Regions from separate parts of the Microbacterium esteraromaticum genome, predicted to be linked through region 3. Evidence: predicted binding sites of a transcription regulator. Region 3 holds the regulator's gene; each other region holds the start of a gene.
What was found. The regulator LexA, encoded in region 3, represses DNA repair genes until DNA is damaged. The targets are predictions, from matches to a motif close to TCGAACANNTGTTCGA.
Positions count from the first base shown of each region.

Region 1: a site for LexA is predicted at 1,942-1,957, ahead of PTQ19_RS02445 (HNH endonuclease signature motif containing protein). Genes of this name have one in related genera too.
Region 2: a site for LexA is predicted at 1,558-1,573, ahead of recA (recombinase RecA). Genes of this name have one in related genera too.

Region 1 covers NZ_CP118100.1:535,056-538,326, reverse strand. The annotation lists gene PTQ19_RS02460 (DUF4209 domain-containing protein) at 1-407, shown strand, start outside; partial or broken gene PTQ19_RS02455 (IS256 family transposase) at 910-1,074, opposite strand; gene PTQ19_RS02450 (MarR family winged helix-turn-helix transcriptional regulator) at 1,441-1,875, shown strand; gene PTQ19_RS02445 (HNH endonuclease signature motif containing protein) at 1,989-3,271, shown strand, end outside.
Region 2 covers NZ_CP118100.1:1,332,435-1,335,705, forward strand. The annotation lists gene pgsA (CDP-diacylglycerol--glycerol-3-phosphate 3-phosphatidyltransferase) at 1-328, shown strand, start outside; gene PTQ19_RS06060 (CinA family protein) at 325-807, shown strand; gene PTQ19_RS06065 (helix-turn-helix domain-containing protein) at 982-1,290, shown strand; gene PTQ19_RS06070 (DUF3046 domain-containing protein) at 1,306-1,527, shown strand; gene recA (recombinase RecA) at 1,772-2,815, shown strand; gene PTQ19_RS06080 (regulatory protein RecX) at 2,821-3,271, shown strand, end outside.
Region 3 covers NZ_CP118100.1:2,121,911-2,125,181, forward strand. The annotation lists gene PTQ19_RS09995 (histidinol-phosphate transaminase) at 1-843, opposite strand, end outside; gene PTQ19_RS10000 (LysM peptidoglycan-binding domain-containing protein) at 933-1,289, opposite strand; gene lexA (transcriptional repressor LexA) at 1,607-2,293, shown strand; gene PTQ19_RS10010 (S9 family peptidase) at 2,362-3,271, shown strand, end outside.

The sequences.
Region 1 (3,271 bases), 1.6 Mb from region 3:
TCATCACTGCGGCACAACTGCTCGCGCCGCAACTGGAGCACCTCGTGCGCCTCCACCTTCGAAACGCCGGTCAGTCAACCACCACGATCGATGAGCGCGGGATCGAGAACGAGATCGGCCTATCCGCGCTCATGACGCGCGACTCTACAACTGAGATCTTCGGCCCGAACCTTGCATACGAAATTCGCGCGCTCTTTTGCGGCCCGATAGGACCGAACCTGCGCAATCAGTACGCCCACGGACTCAGCAATGATTCAGCTGTCGGCTCGGTCGAGGCACTGTACTGCTGGTGGTTCATGCTGAGACTCGTGTTCGTCACGTTCTGGAATCACATGCACGACGCGCAAACGGCCGACAACCATGAGCCTGCCGAGCGCTCACCGGCCGAGCCCAACGCCGCGTCTTGATCCCGCGGCGCGCTCCTCTAAGCCCGACAGCGGCCGGTACCGGTTAGCGCGTAGGCGGAAGCCGAGAGTGCCGACAACGCCATTCAGCGCCTCAAACGCGCTCGTCATCGCTACCGCTCGCCTTCGAGGATCATCTCTATGCGACGAGGGCTGGCTCCACGGAGTAGCCATTGAGTGGACGTCTGCCACTCACCGCGGTAGATCAAGCTGTCCTTGGGTGCTGTCATAAATCCGTCAGCACTAGCAGGGTGCCAGCCTTCGAGCAGTAGCGTCACGCGGCGCGCAAGGTGCGGCAAGAGCCGGTCATCTGTTTGATCTGTGAACTGCCATTTCGGGTACACAGTGACACCGGATGCGTCGAACGCATACAGTGCGCTTGCCTGTTGGCGCGCATGTAGAGGAGACCGGAGTAGTGCTGCTTGCCCGGCCAGGTTGGGAAGTCGCGCAGTCAAGCCCCGGGAAGTGGTGTAGCGGTCGGTGATCCTCCTGCTGTTGGTTTCGGTTAGGCACCGAGTTCGAAGATGGTGTCGGTCACCTCCTCGGTTCCGTTGTCGGGGACGAGGGTGAGGCGGGACTTGGCGAGAATGTCGAGGCCGAGGTAGCGGCGGCCTTCGGCCCATTCGTCGGTCTGTTCGGCGAGCACGGTGCCGACGAGGCGGATGATCGCGCCTGACGCCGCCAGAGTGAGACCGGGGCCGTCCGCAACCGCGAAGGCCGCGCCCGCGTGTCACAGAATTACTGGCAGGGAACATCGAATCAACGACGCGGGGACAAGATCATTGGCGCGGAGTACCGAATCACTGTCAACGGACAGTTGATGCGGCACAGACACACCTCAGATTTCCGTGACCAAACCGTTGCACTCGTTACCTCGCCGTTATAGAGTGATCGCACGGTGAATGTTTGCTGTGGCATCCACCGCATGTGATTGCAGGACACTCTTGGTGCAAGGGACAAGGGCCGGCCGGACGCCTCTCCGGCCGGCCCTCATGCATCCGCCGGCCGCGCTTCGCGCCGCACTACGCTTGTCGACATGACAGACCGCGAACTGGCGCTCCACGCGTGGGAAAGCCTGTTCCGCGCGCAACACGAGCTCTTCACCGCCATGAGCTCCGACTTCAACGACGCACCGATCACCCAGGCCGAGTACGACGTGCTGCTCACCGTCGTACGCGCGCCGCAGATGACCGTGCGCCTGCGCGACGTCACCACGAACATGCTGATCAGCCAGCCCAGCGTGTCACGCCTCGTCGACCGGATGGTCGACCGCGGCCTGGTCACGAAGAGCGCCGACCCCGACGACGGCCGCGGCTCAGTGCTCACCGCGACGGATGCCGGCGCGCGCGCGTTCCGGCAGGTCGCCACCGCACACGGGCGTTCGATCGCCGAGATGATGGCAGCACTCGACGACGACGAACTGCGCAGCCTGCTGGAGCTCACGTCGAAACTCCGCGATAGTCGAAGATAGCAACGAATCCGCGCACGCGCGGCTCGAACATCGGATGCCGGAATCTCGGCATACTTCCAAGAAAACTCGAACAAATGTTTGACTACACATCTGAATCTCCGTAGCCTGGTCTCATGACCAACCACCTGACCCCGCTGAGTGAGGCGATCGAACGCCTGCACGCAGCCTGGTCAGGTGCGCACGACGCGACCGACCTCACCCGCGCGCAGCTGATCGATGCGAACGACGCGCTCGGCGCTGTGCGCCGTCTCACCGATGCGCTGCAGACCGAGATCGCGGCGGGCATCGCGTCCGAATCTCGGACGAGCCTGGGGCCCGACTCGCTGGCGAAGCAGCAGGGATTCCGCAACGCGACGCAGATGATCGCCACCACGACGGGCATCTCGACGGCCGAGGCCTCTCGACAGGTCCGCGTCGGAGAAGCGACCGCGCCGCGCACAGACCTGGTGGGCGACCGACTCCCCGCCAAGTACCCTGCAGTGCAGTCCGCACTGTGGGCAGGCGCCCTGGGCGCCAGCACATCGGGCTTGATCATCGCGCTGCTCGACAAGGTCCGCTTCAAGGTCACGCCCGAGCACCTCGCCGCAGCCGAGGAACAGTTGGTCGAAAAGGCCTCCGGCCTTTCGGTGGACGACGTGCGCAAGCTGCTGTCCCGCGCCGAGGCCTGGCTCGATCCCGACGGTGTAGCCCCGCGCGAGGACGAGATCCGCGCGCAGCGTTCGGTGACCATGTTCGAACGCGACGGCGCATTCCATCTCAACGGTGTCTTCGATATCGAGGCGGCGGCTCCCCTGCGCGCCGCGATCAACGGATACGTCTCCGCGCAGTTCGCCGCCCGCAAAGATGCCATCGATCCAGACGCCCCCGACGCCGATCACCGCACCGTCCAGCAGTTGCAGGCCGATGCACTCACCACGCTCTGCGCGCACGTCATCGGGTGTGACAACGACGCCCCGGCCCTGGCCGGCGCAACGGTGATCGTGCGCGTCGACCTCAGCGACCTGACCGACGGCACCGGCTACGGCACCATCGACGGCTCAGACACCGCCGTCAGCATCGGCGCCGTGCGCCGCATGGCGGCATCCGGCGGTGTCATCCCCTGCGTGCTCGGATCCGACAGCGAACCGCTCGACTGGGGACGCAAACGTCGCTTCTTCACCTCCGCACAGCGTCTGGCACTGGCAGAACGCGACGGCGGATGCGCGATGTGCGGCCTGCCGCCCGAAATGACACGCGCCCACCACATCAGATGGTGGCAACGAGATGCCGGACCGACCGATCTCGACAACGGCGTCCTGCTCTGCGAGACCTGTCATCACCGCATCCACGACAACGGGTGGGACATCCGCATCGACGGTACCGGCGCATCGGCCGCAGTGTGGCTCATCCCACCGCC
Region 2 (3,271 bases), 790 kb from region 3:
CACCGGCGCGGGATTTCTGGGCCTCGCCATCCTCGGCGAGGTGGGCTGGTGGCTCGTGATCATCATCCTGGTCCGGGAATGGGCGATCACCGTTCACCGATTCGTGATCGTGCACGAGCATGTCGTCGCCGCGGCATGGATGGGCAAGATCAAGACCGCGGTGCAGGGCGTGGCGCTGAGTTGGGCGCTGCTGCCGTTGCACACGGTGATCGGCATGGAGCCGTGGGTCGTCGTGACACAGGTGCTGATGGTGGTGGCCCTAGTGCTCACCGTGGCCAGCGGGATCGACTACGTGGTGGCGCAGGTGCGGGGAAGCCGCCGGAGATGACGGTCGCCGCCGAACTGCTGACTCTCTTGGCGGAGCGCGGGTGGCGACTAGGCGTCGCTGAGTCGCTGACCGGCGGCGCCGTCTCGGCGGAGCTCGTGACGGTACCTGGAGCATCTGCGGTGCTCAACGGAGCGGTCGTGGCGTACGCCACACCGGTCAAGCAGACGCTTCTCGGGGTGGATGCGAAACTGCTGGAGCAGCACGGGCCGGTGCACCCCGAGGTGGCGGAGCAGATGGCCGACGGGGTGCGTCGCGCCGTCGCCGTCGACGCACGAGCCACTGAGGTGGGGGTGAGCACCACCGGCATCGCGGGCCCCGACTCGCCCGACGGTCAGCCCGTCGGGACCGTGCATGTGGGCGTCGTCACGCCTGTCGTTCGTCTGGTGCGCTCGTTCGTGTTCGCGGGGGATCGGTCACAGATCCGTACCCAGGCGCGGGATGCCGTCCTGGCCGCCGCGCTGGAGGCGGTGCGGGAATAGCACGGCTCGTTGTGGGGTTCCACGTGATGTGCGCAACACACGACACGACTATCCGTTGCACAGCCGAAGGTTCACAACCGAGGCACAGGCAGAAACAGTAGATTCAGCAGTACCCGGTGGCGTTAGACTGGCGATCCACTCGGATTCAGAGATTGTGTGGGAGGGGAGGTTCCGATGATTCTTGTCAGACAAGAGATCGGCGAAGTGCTGCGGGACTTCCGCCTGCAGAAGGGGCGCACTCTGCGTCAGGTCGCAGGCAAGGCCTCCGTGGCGCTCGGTTACCTGAGCGAGGTGGAGCGGGGCCAGAAAGAGGCATCCAGCGAGATCCTCGCGTCGGTGGCAGAAGCGCTCGATGTGCCCATCTCGACGATCATGCGCGAAGTCGGCGACCGGATCTCGGTCCTCGAGGGACTCAGCCCCTTCCCCGACGTCGTTCCCGACGACCTGGTGGCATCGGTCGAGCCCGAGCTGTCGCTGCACTGAGCGGCGAGGCGAAGCGTGCGACGCAGTGAGTTTCTGCGCGCGGTCGACGAGGAGTTCGGCGCGCGCTCGAACGCGATGACCCACGATCTGTTCCTCGGCGATGTCGGAATGACGGCGCATGATGCGTTGGAAGCCGGCATTCCGCCTCGGCAGATCTGGCTCGCGCTGTGCGCTGAGGCGGATGTCCCGCCGGAGCGCCGCTACGGCGTGGGCAGGGTCGAACCACGCCGTCACTGAACAGATGTCCGCGCCTTTTCCGGCGTGTCGTCGAATCTCTGTTCGATGAGGGCGTATCGTTCTGCACAAGTGGTTGCGATGCGCTTTCTTTTCACAGTGCGCGGGATAGCCGACGCGATGTCGGTGGCCCCGCCTACGGTGTGAGAGGTGGTTGCGAACCACTCGCCTTGTCGGAGAGCCGCCCCAGAGGGGGAGGTCGCGACAGCCTACAGGCGGCAGCAATCGAGATTCTGAGGAGCACGTCATGCCATCCACCGACGACCGCGAGAAGGCCCTGGATTCCGCTCTCGCGCACATCGAGCGCCAGTTCGGCAAGGGATCGATCATGCGACTGGGCAGCGAAGAGCGCGCACCCGTCGAGATCATCCCGACCGGATCCATCGCGCTGGACAGCGCCCTCGGAATCGGAGGGCTGCCCCGCGGGCGCATCATCGAGATCTACGGTCCGGAATCGTCCGGTAAGACCACGTTGACCCTGCACGCGATCGCCAACGCGCAGCGCGCCGGTGGTATCGCCGCCTTCATCGACGCTGAGCACGCGCTCGACCCCGAGTACGCACGCAAGCTCGGCGTCGACATCGATCAGCTGCTGGTCTCGCAGCCCGACACGGGTGAGCAGGCGCTCGAGATCGCCGACATGCTGATCCGCTCCGGAGCCATCGACCTGGTCGTGATCGACTCCGTCGCCGCGCTGGTGCCCGAGGCTGAGATCAAGGGCGACATGGGTGATTCGCACGTCGGTCTGCAGGCTCGACTGATGTCGCAGGCGCTGCGAAAGCTCACTGGTGGGCTGAACCAGACGAAGACCACCGCGATCTTCATCAACCAGCTGCGCGAGAAGATCGGTGTGTTCTTCGGCTCTCCCGAGACCACCGCGGGTGGAAAGGCGCTGAAGTTCTACGCGTCGGTACGCCTCGACATCCGCCGCATCGAGACACTGAAGGATGGCACCGAGGCGGTCGGAAACCGCACCAGGGTGAAGGTCGTCAAGAACAAGATGGCGCCGCCGTTCAAGCAGGCCGAGTTCGACATCCTCTACGGCGTCGGCATCTCGCGCGAAGGCAGCCTGATCGATTTCGGCGTCGAGCACGGCATCGTGAAGAAGTCCGGATCGTGGTACACCTACGACGGGGATCAGCTCGGACAGGGCAAGGAGAATGCCCGGAACTTCTTGCGCAACAACGACGACATCGCCCTGGCGATCGAAGAGCAGATCAAGCAGAAGCTCGGTATCGGAGTCAAGGCTGAAGCGCCGGCCGATGAGCTCGCCGAGCGTCGCCCGGCCTGATCATCATGAACGGCACTGGTCAGGACGACGGCCGCGAACACCTCGCCCCGGTCATCCCGATCTTCGGTGGGTCTGTCGATGTCGGCAGGCCCACCGCCGGGGCCGAGCGTGGACGCCCCGCGCGAGAGCCTGCAGCCCCTCAGCTGGACGAGACATCTCCGGCGGCGCGCGCCGCCGCTGCACTCGACCACGCGGAACGCACCGTCGCGCTGCGTGCTCTGAACGCGGCGCACGCCCGGGACGCGCGGGACGACGCTCGGGAGGGCATGGACGATGAGTCCGTGAAGCTGCGCGAGAGAGCCGAAGAGGCGCTTGTACGCAAGCTGCGCTCCAAGGCGCTCTCGGTCGCCGAGTCTCGGGCGGTTCTGCGCGAGCACGATCTCGACCGGGAGACCATCGACGAGATCATCGACGAGTTCAGCGATCGCGGATACATCGACGATCGAACACTCGCCG
Region 3 (3,271 bases):
TTCAACGATCTCGTCGACCATGCGCAGCATGGTGGCGGAGTTGCGCAGTGCGGCGATCGCGGCGGCCTGAGTGATCGCGCTCAGGTGATACGGCAGACGCACCAGTCGGAGCGCGTCGATGAACGCGGGGTCGGCGGCCAGGTAGCCCACACGCGCACCGGCGAAGGCGAACGCCTTGCTCATAGTGCGCGAGATCGCCAGGCGAGGCCGCCCATGCAACAGGGTGAGCGCCGAGACCGAGTCGTGCGGCGCGAACTCGAAGTAGGCCTCATCGACAACGACCACACCCCGTGCGGCCTCGTAGACGGCCTCAATGACGTCGAGTCCCATGGGCGTGCCGGTGGGGTTGTTGGGAGCGCACAGCAGTACGACGTCGGGATCAGCCTCGGCGACCTGTGCTGCCGCACTCTCGGGCGTCAGCGCGTAGTCGTCGTCGCGCGCACCGGCAACCCACCGCGCGCCGGTTCCCTGCGCCAGGAGCGGGTACATCGAGTAGGTGGGGGCGAATCCGAACACTGTGCGGCCCGGACCGCTGAAGGCCTGCAGGATGTGCTGGAGCACCTCGTTGGAGCCATTGCCCGCCCAGATCTGATCGGCGGTGAGCCCGTGGCCGAGGTACTCAGCGAAGCCTTCACGGAGTGCGGTGAACTCACGATCCGGATAGCGGTTGACCTCACGCAGTGCACGCGCGATTTCGTCGAGGATGTCGTCGGCGACCTCATCGGGCACCGGATGGGTGTTCTCGTTGACGTTCAGCGCGATCGGCAGCGGTGCCTGGGGTGCGCCGTAGGGAGTGAGTCCGCGGAGGTCGTCGCGGAGGGGTAGCTCGTCAAGAGAAGTCACTGTTCCATCGTAGGTCTCACGCCCACCGGCGACGCCTTCGTGACGACCGCGCACGCGCGCATCCGAGGCTCAGTGGGTGCACACGGTGCTCAGTCGGTGTAAACAGTGGGGATCGCGATCTCGGCGCCGACCTGGATCATGCCGGAGCGCAGATTGTTCAACCTCTTGATGTCCTCGATGACCACGCGCGGGTCGGCACCCGGCGCGACCTCGTCCGCGATCGACCACAGCGTGTCACCGGGCATCACGGCGACCGTTTCGAACGTCACCGGCTCTGCCAGGTCACCGGAGGCGAGTGCGGAACCGCCGGCGAGAGCCGACAGGATGACGCCGACGACAACCGGGAGCGCAGCCAGCATGACGACCACTCGGCGGCCGCGAGCGGTGATCCGCAGGCGCGTCGCCGGAACCGGGGCCATCGGTGCCTGAATATCGATCGTGCTCATGGGTGGCTCCTCTCCTGTCACACTGCACCCGGCCCGCCAGTCAGCGAGGACATGGTGCAGCTTTCGCATCCGGCACCCGGCCGGGGATGCCGGATGCGAAGCTACGTACCGAAGTTATCTTCGATATCGAACATCTGTCAAGACTTTTTCGAAAACGTCTACGAGGAAGGCGCGACACGCTCGAACAGATCTTCCGTTTCGGGCCGTTTCTCGGATACCGTTTCGATGTGGACAGCCCACCACGGGCCACCGACATTCGAATCGGACGCCCGCGACGCCGCGGAATCCGCACCGGCAGGAACCATGAAGGAGCACCGATGAGCGACAACACCGCCCCCGCAGCCGAGGCTCCGCGCACGCGACGTCGCAAGAACTTGAGCCCCAAGCAGATGGCGATCCTCGAGGTCATTCAGGATTCGATCGCACGGCACGGTTACCCGCCGAGCATGCGCGAAATCGGTGACGCCGTGGGCCTCAAGTCGCTCTCCAGCGTCACGCATCAGCTCGGCCAGCTCGAGCTCAGCGGCTACCTGCGCCGCGACCCGGGCAAGACCCGCGCGATGGAGGTGCTCATCGACCTTCCGGGCGCGAGCACCGAGAACCCTGCCGACACCGCGCCCGCGGTCGGCGATGCGGCGCTCGTTCCGCTGGTCGGGCAGATCGCCGCCGGAGTGCCGATCACCGCTGATCAGCAGGTCGAGGAGATCTTCCCGCTACCCCGTCAGCTGGTCGGCAAGGGCGAGCTGTTCATGCTCAAGGTCAACGGCGAGTCGATGATCGACGCCGCGATCTGCGACGGCGACTGGGTGGTCGTGCGCACCCAGAGCTCGGCCGAGAACGGCGAGATCGTGGCTGCCATGATCGACGGCGAGGCGACCGTCAAGACGTTCCGTCAGCGTGATGGACACACCTGGCTGCTGCCCCGCAACTCTGCCTTCGAACCGATCCTCGGCGATGACGCGGTCGTGCTGGGCAAGGTCGTCGCGGTGCTGCGCACGGTCTGAGCCCGCTTCCGAGCGAGCGGCCTCCGACCACGGCGGGTCGGACGGCACCCGGGACTAGGCTCGAGCGCATGACCTCGTCTTTCGGTTCGTGGCCGTCTCCGTTCACCGCTGCTCAGATCGCGCAGGCTGCGCCCCGGATCGACGGCGCTCTCTTCGTCGGCGACGAGATCTGGTGGGGTGAGTCGGTGCCCTCCGAGGGCGGCCGGATCACGGTGCGCAGCTCGACCGGCGCCGAGATCCTGCCCGCGCCGTGGAACGCCCGCTCCCGCGTGCACGAATACGGTGGCGGTTCGTGGACCGCCGACGACGAGGGAACGCTGTTCTTCGTGGACGGCTCTGACCAGCGGGTGTATCGGATGCCCTCGTCCGGCGATCCCGAGCCGCTCACGGCGCCCGGCGCCGCGTACGGCGGTCTGCGCGCTCAGCAGGGGCGCCTCTTGGCTGTGCGCGAAGACCTGCGCCCGCAGCCGCACCGGCGCGCGATCGTCGAGATTCCGGTGGACGGCTCGGCTGCGGCTGACGACGACGCCGTACGCGTGGTCGTCTCGACTACTGGCTTCGTAGCGCACCCGGCACTGTCGCCGGACGGCTCCCGCATCGCGTGGGTGCAGTGGAGCACAGAGCACATGCCCTGGGAGCTCGCACTGCTGCACGTGGCATCGGTGAACGGCGATGCGATGATGTCGGTGTCGACCCGCGCGGCACTGCAGCCGGAGTGGGTGAGCGATGACGAGCTGCTCTACCTCGATGACCCGTCCGGACGCTGGAACCTGCAGCGCGTGCGGGTCGATGAGACCGCGGCTGCTCCCACGCCGGTGGCGCCCGCCGACGCTGACACCGGCGGCGGACTGTGGGTGCTCGGCAACCGGTGGTACCGCCCGCTCGACGACGGACGCATCGTCGCGGTGCGCACCAACGGCGACGATCGGATCGTCCGGATCGGCACGGACGGCAACGCCACGCAGCTGGACGTGCCCA